Regions from separate parts of the Hydrogenophaga sp. T66 genome, predicted to be linked through region 2. Evidence: predicted binding sites of a transcription regulator. Region 2 holds the regulator's gene; the other holds the start of a gene.

Region 1 (3,398 bases), 570 kb from region 2:
CCTTTTCGGCGGTCCAGATCTCCTCGAGGTCCTGGTACTCGCGCTGCAGCTTCACCAGCTCGTCCTCGATGAGCGCCAGGCGTTTCTGTGAGGCCTCGTCGGTCTCCTTTTTCACCGCCTCGCGCTCGATCTTGAGCTGGATCATGCGGCGGTCGAGCTTGTCCATGGCCTCGGGCTTGGAGTCGAGCTCGATCTTGATCTTGGCAGCGGCCTCGTCGATCAGGTCAATCGCCTTGTCGGGGAGGAAACGGTCGGTGATGTAGCGGTGGCTCAGCTCGGCCGCAGCCACGATGGCCGGGTCGGTGATGTCCACGTTGTGGTGCTTCTCGTAGCGTTCCTGCAAGCCACGCAGGATGGCGATCGTGGCTTCGACGCTGGGCTCATCGACCAGCACCTTCTGGAAGCGGCGCTCCAGCGCGGCGTCCTTCTCGATGTACTTGCGGTACTCGTCGAGCGTGGTGGCACCGATGCAATGCAGCTCGCCGCGCGCCAGCGCCGGCTTGAGCATGTTGCCCGCGTCGATGGCGCCCTCGGCCTTGCCGGCGCCGACCATGGTGTGGATCTCGTCGATGAACAGGATGATGCGGCCCTCGTCCTGCGAAACCTCCTTGAGCACCGCCTTCAGCCGTTCCTCAAACTCGCCGCGGTACTTCGCCCCGGCCAGCAGACCGGCCATGTCGAGCACCAGCACGCGCTTGCCCTTCAGGCTGTCGGGCACCTCGCCGGCCACGATGCGCTGCGCCAGCCCTTCCACGATGGCCGTCTTGCCCACACCCGGCTCGCCGATCAGCACCGGGTTGTTCTTGCTGCGCCGCTGCAGCACCTGGATCGCGCGGCGGATTTCGTCGTCGCGGCCGATCACCGGATCGAGCTTGCCCTGACGGGCGCGCTCCGTGAGGTCGAGCGTGTATTTCTTCAGGGCCTCGCGCTGCCCTTCGGCCTCTGGCGTATTGACCGACTCGCCGCCGCGCACCGCCGCGATCGCCGCCTCCAGGCTCTGGCGCGACAGGCCATGTTCGTTGGCCAGCCGCCCCAGATCGCCCTTGTGGTCGGCCACGGCCAGCAGGAACAGCTCGCTGGCGATGTACGCATCGCCCCGCTTGAGCGCTTCCTTTTCGGCCGCCTGCAGCAGGCGGGCGAGGTCCTGGCCGACCGTCACGTCCTGGCCTTGCACCTGAGGCAGCTTCTTCATGGCCGCCTCGGCGGCCGTGCTCAGGCCCTTGACGTTGACGCCGGCGCGCTGAAGCAGAGGCGCCGCCCCGTCGGTTTGCCGCAGCAAAGCCAGCAGCACGTGCACCGGCTCGATGTAGGCGTGGTCGTTGGCCAGCGCCAGGCTCTGGGCGTCGCCCAGGGCTTGTTGCAGCGCGGTGGTGAGTTTGTCGAGTCGCATGGGATGAATCCTCCGATGCGGTCAACGATGGGGCCGGCGCATGGTTTTTTCAAGGCCAGCGCGCCGCGGCGCATGCCCGAAACGCCGCGCGCTTGATCCGCGTCAAGCCCGCCAGGCGGCGGGGCAGCCGGTCAGCCGGCGTTGCCGGCCTGGATGCCCCAGCGGGCCAGGGCCGCATCGTCGCTGACCCGGGCATCGACCCAACGCGCGCCGGCCGGTGTGTCTTCCTTCTTCCAGAACGGCGCCTGGGTCTTGAGGTAATCCATCAGGAACTCGCAGGCCTGGAAGCTTTGGCCGCGGTGGGCCGAGGTCACGACCACGAGCACGATCTGATCGAGCGGCTGCAGCAGACCCACGCGATGGATCACCCGGGCGCCCAGGATGTCGAAGCGGCGGAAGGCCTCGTCGATCATGGCCTCGATGGCCTTCTCCGTCATGCCCGGGTAGTGTTCGAGCTCCATGGCACTGACGGTTTGACCGTCGTTGCGGTCACGCACGGTGCCCACAAAGCTGCACACCGCACCCACGCCGCGATCCTGCGCGCGCAATCGGGCCACCTCGTCGCTGAGGTCGAAATCGGCGGTCTGGATGGTGACGCGGGCGGTCATGGCAAGCTCCAAACGGGTACAGGGGCTCAACCGCCGGTCACGGGCGGGAAGAAGGCCACCTCGGCGCCGGCGGGCAAGGGCGTGGCTTCGTCGGCCATGGTCTGGTTGAGCGAGACCCGCACCGCCCGGCCGCGGGCAAGCGCCTCGGCGTGGGGGCCGCCGCGGGCAATCAGCTCGTCGCGCAGGCCGCCGAGGGTGGTCGCGCGGGTGGTCCAGGTTTCATGGCCGGTGCCCACGGCCTCGCGGATGGCGGCGAAATAGCGCAGCTGGATGTTCATGCGAGAAGGTCGCTCAAGGCAATGACGTTCACGGCGTCGCCGGGGGCAATGGTGCGGCCGGACGGGTTGTCCACCAACCCATCGGCCCAGACCACGGAGGTGAGCACGCCGGAACTCTGGTTGGGAAACAGGTCCACGCCGCCGCTGGCGTTGCGCCGCACGCGCAGAAACTCGCGGCGCTTGTCCGCCCGCGGCAGCGCAAAATCGGCCCGCAGCGGTACCGCCGGCGGCAGTCCCAGCACCGCCGTGTCCAGCACCCCCTGCAGCCGCAGCAACACCGGCCGAACGAGCAGCAAGAAGGTCACGTAGCTCGACACCGGATTGCCTGGCAGACCGATGAAATGGCTGACGGAGCCGGCGGCGGCCCCGGCACCCGCATCCCGGCGCACGGTGCCATAGGCAAACGGCTTGCCGGGCTTCATGGCGATCTGCCACAAATCGAGCGAGCCCAGCGCCTGCACGGCGGGCTTGATGTGGTCTTCCTCGCCCACGGAGACGCCCCCGCTGGTGAGGATGAGATCGTGGTGGTCGGCCGCGGTCTTCAGCGCGGCGAGGGTGGCGTCTCGCCGGTCGGGCACGATGCCCAGGTCGCTCACCTCGCAGCCGAAACGGTGCAACAGCTCGCGCAGGAAAAACCGGTTGCTGTTGTAGATGGCGCCGGGCTTCATCGCCTCGGGCGGCACCTCACCCGGCATCACCAGCTCATCGCCGGTCGAAAACAGCGCCACGCGCGGGCGGCGGGCGACCGTGACGTGCGACTGTCCCAGGCTGGCGGCAAGGCCGAGGCTGGACGCCTGCAGGCGGTGGCCGCGCGGCAGGATCACGCTGCCGCGCTGCACGTCCTCGCCAGCCCGGCGGACCCACTGGCCCAGCGTGGGCACGGCATCGATGTGCACCGCGTGCAGGTCGCCGCCGACCTCGCGCGTGTCTTCCTGCATCACGACCGCGTCGGCACCGGCGGGCAGCGGCGCGCCGGTGAAGATCCGCGCGCAGGTGCCGGGCTCCAGCGGCTGGCCGGCGTGGCCGGCGGGAATGCGCTGGCTCACCGGCAGGACCACCCCCGGGGCGCTGACATCGGCGCAACGCACGGCGTAGCCGTCCATCGACGAGTTGTCTTGCGGC
Region 2 (3,398 bases):
CCAGCCTGTGGCTGCGCACGCCGCTGAAGGTGGACGTCATCCGCGACCGCGGCGCCCTGGCGCGCGAGGTCGGGGCCGGGCGCATTGAAAACGTCTACCGGCTGCAGATCATGAACGCGACCGAACAGACGCAGCGCCTGCGGGTGAGCGTCGAGGGTCTGCCGGGGATCGCCATCGATCCGGCCACGCCGGTCGAGGTGTTGCCCACCGAGTTGCGCTCAACCGCCGTGCGCGTGCAGATCCCGCCCGGTGTGGCCGCCACTGGCTCGCACCCCATCTCGTTTGACATCCGCGCCGATGGCGACGAACGCCTGAGCGTGCGCGAAGCCTCGACTTTCATCGTGCCGCGTTGAGCGGCTTTCAGGAGCCATCCATGAGCAACACCAACGCCCTGACCCCCGCCATCGCCCCAGCCGAACCCTGGTGGCGCGTGAAAGCGATGTGGCTGGTGGTCGGGGGGCCGGCCGCCGTGGTGGTGGCCTGCATCGCCACCGGCGTGATCGCGGTGAAGCACGCCGATCCGGTGTTGGACAAGGCGGCTTACTCGGCGGAGCTGGAGGCTGCACGCCGCCTGCCGCCCGGCGAGCGCGAGGCGGCCCTGCTGCGCCTGCAGCCGGCCCACCAGGCGCGCAACCACGCAGCGTCGCCCGTGGTGCCGGCGGAGCGGTGAGGTGAATGCCCGGCTGTGGATGGGCATTGGCTGGCCGGCCTTTCTGGTGGCGGGCCTGCTGGAGATGGTGGTGTTCGCCCTCGTCGATCCCGGCGAGCTGCACTGGGGCGGTGAGCCGCTTCCGTTGTCGGCGCAGGCGGTTTACACCCTGGCCTTCTTCGTCTTCTGGGGCTTGTGTCTGGTGGCCTGTGGCCTGACGGCGCTGCTGATGAACACGCCCGCGCCGGACGAACCCCTCACGCGCAGGTCTGCGGATTGACGATGCGCTTGAGCGCTTCGGTGTCCTTGATGTGCACGTAGCGCTGCTTGACTTCGATGATCCCGTCCTCGACAAACTTCGAGAACGTGCGGCTCACGGTTTCGAGCTTCATGCCCAGGTAGCTGCCGATTTCCTCGCGCGTCATGCGCAGGTTGAACTCGGACTGCGAAAAGCCGCGCGCGTGCAGGCGCTGCACGAGATTGAGCAGGAACGCGGCCAGCCGCTCTTCGGCACGCATGCTGCCCAACAGCAGCATCACGCTGTGGTCGCGCACGATTTCCCGGCTCATGATCTTGTGGACGTGGTGCTGCAGCGTGGTGAACTCGCGCGAGAGTTGCTCCACCTGATCGAAGGGCATCACGCAGACCTCGGCGTCCTCCAGCGCAATCGCGTCGCAGGAGTGGCGGTCGTGGACGATGCCGTCCAGGCCAATGATTTCGCCCGTCATCTGAAAGCCGGTGACCTGGTCGCGGCCGTCCGGCGTGGTGATGGTCGTCTTGAAGAACCCCGAACGCACGGCATACAGCGAGGTGAACGGGTCGCCCGCGTTGAACAGCGATGAACCGCGCTTGACGCGCTTGCGCGTGGAGACCACGCGGTCGAGCTTGGTCATTTCATCGGGGTTGAGCCCCATGGGCAGGCACAGCTCGCGCAGGTTGCAACTCGAGCAGGCGACTTTGATGGCGTGGGCGTCCATGGTCGGCAGACAGATGTTCCACCCCCGAGGATACCCCCACCGGTGGGGGCGGCGTCAAATGCCCATGACTTGATCCGCGTCAAGGGAGCGCGTCAGTGGCTGCGTCACAGTGGCAGCCACACCGGAGAAAGCCTTGAGCCACGCCATTCCCGACGACCTGCTGCAGCGTTTTGATGTCCCCGGACCGCGCTACACGTCCTACCCCACCGCCGACCGTTTTGTCGAAGCCTTTGGCGAGCGCGATTACGTGCAGGCGCTGGAGCAGCGCCGCGCGGGTTCGATGTCGCTGCCGCTGTCGATCTACGTGCACATCCCCTTCTGCGAGTCGGTGTGTTACTACTGCGCGTGCAACAAGGTGATCACCAAGCACCATGAGCGCGCCGCGGAGTACCTGCGCTACCTGTCGCGCGAGGTCGAGCTGCAGGTGCAGCACCTCGGCGCGGGTCAGTCGGTCTCTCAGTTGCACCTGGGCGGCGGTACGCCCACCTTCCTCAGCGACGGCGAGCTCGAAGACCTGATGCACATGCTCAAGCGGCACTTTGCGTTCGTGCCGGGCGGCGAGTACTCGGTCGAGGTCGACCCGCGCACGGTCACGACCGAGCGCCTGCAGGCGCTGCATCGGCTGGGCTTCAACCGCCTGAGCTTCGGCGTGCAGGACTTCGATCCGGCGGTGCAAAAGGCGGTCCACCGCATTCAGCCGCCCGAGCAGGTGTTTGCCCTGGTGCAGGACGCCCGCCACATCGGCTTCGAATCGGTCAACGTCGATCTCATCTACGGCCTGCCGCTGCAGACGCCCGAGAGCTTCGCCCGCACGCTGGAGCAGATCAACCGCTTGCGGCCCGACCGGGTGGCCCTGTACGCCTACGCCCACCTGCCGTCGCGCTTCAAGCCCCAGCGGCGCATCGTCGCCGCCGAGTTGCCCAGCCCGGGCGACAAGCTCGCCATGCTCAGCCAGTCACTCGACGCGCTGGGCGATGCGGGTTATGTCTACGTGGGCATGGACCATTTCGCCCTGCCCACCGACGCGCTGGCCGTGGCCAAACGCCAGGGCCGGCTGCACCGCAACTTCCAGGGCTACAGCACCCAGCCCGATTGCGATCTCATCGCGCTCGGCGTGTCGGCGATCGGGCGCATCGGGGCCACCTACAGCCAGAACGCGAAGTCGCTCGACGACTACCGCGATCTGCTCGACCAGGGTCGCCTGCCGATCGTGCGCGGTCTCGCGCTCACGCGCGACGATCTGTTGCGCCGCTCCGTGATCATGTCGCTGATGTGCCAGGGCGAGTTGCTGTTCGAGTCGATCGAGCTGGGTCACTTGATCGATTGCAAGTCTTACTTCGCGCGGGAGCTGGAGCAGCTGCGCGAACTGGAGCAGGCCGGTCTGGTCAAGCTCAGCGACCACGGCGTGCAGGTCACGCCGCGCGGCTGGTACCTCGTGCGGGCGATCGCCATGGTGTTCGACCGCCACCTGCAGGTGGACCAGGACCGGGCGCGCTTCTCCCGCATCATCTGACCGCCCGCGCCCGCGACACCATGCAGACCTCGCTCGCTCTCACCGCCTTGTTCATGGGTGTGGTCGGCGGTCCGCACTGCGTGGCCATGTGCGGCGCGGCGTGCGCGGGGATTGCGAAGGCCGGTGCGCCGCGCACCACCCGCGCGCTGCTGGCGTTCCAGGCCAGCCGGCTGGGGGGCTATGCCGCGCTGGGTGGCGTGGCGGCGGGTTCGGTGGAAGCCTTGGCATGGCTTGGGGCGCAGACCGCGGTGCTGCGTCC

What was found. The regulator FNR, encoded in region 2, switches genes on or off when oxygen is low (the NO sensors DNR and NnrR bind a similar motif). The targets are predictions, from matches to a motif close to TTGATNNNNATCAA.
Region 1: clpB (ATP-dependent chaperone ClpB) is a predicted target of FNR. The motif match lies at 1,483-1,496, and genes of this name have one in related genera.

Annotation. Positions count from the first base shown of each region.
Region 1 is NZ_JBXVVX010000001.1:1,714,585-1,717,982, forward strand. It holds gene clpB (ATP-dependent chaperone ClpB) at 1-1,390, opposite strand, end outside; gene AC2D80_RS07875 (molybdenum cofactor biosynthesis protein MoaE) at 1,522-1,998, opposite strand; gene AC2D80_RS07880 (MoaD/ThiS family protein) at 2,025-2,276, opposite strand; gene AC2D80_RS07885 (molybdopterin molybdotransferase MoeA) at 2,273-3,398, opposite strand, start outside.
Region 2 is NZ_JBXVVX010000001.1:1,141,426-1,144,823, forward strand. It holds gene ccoG (cytochrome c oxidase accessory protein CcoG) at 1-353, shown strand, start outside; gene AC2D80_RS05355 (nitrogen fixation protein FixH) at 374-670, shown strand; gene AC2D80_RS05360 (hypothetical protein) at 672-929, shown strand; gene fnr (fumarate/nitrate reduction transcriptional regulator Fnr) at 907-1,626, opposite strand; gene hemN (oxygen-independent coproporphyrinogen III oxidase) at 1,760-3,139, shown strand; gene AC2D80_RS05375 (sulfite exporter TauE/SafE family protein) at 3,160-3,398, shown strand, end outside.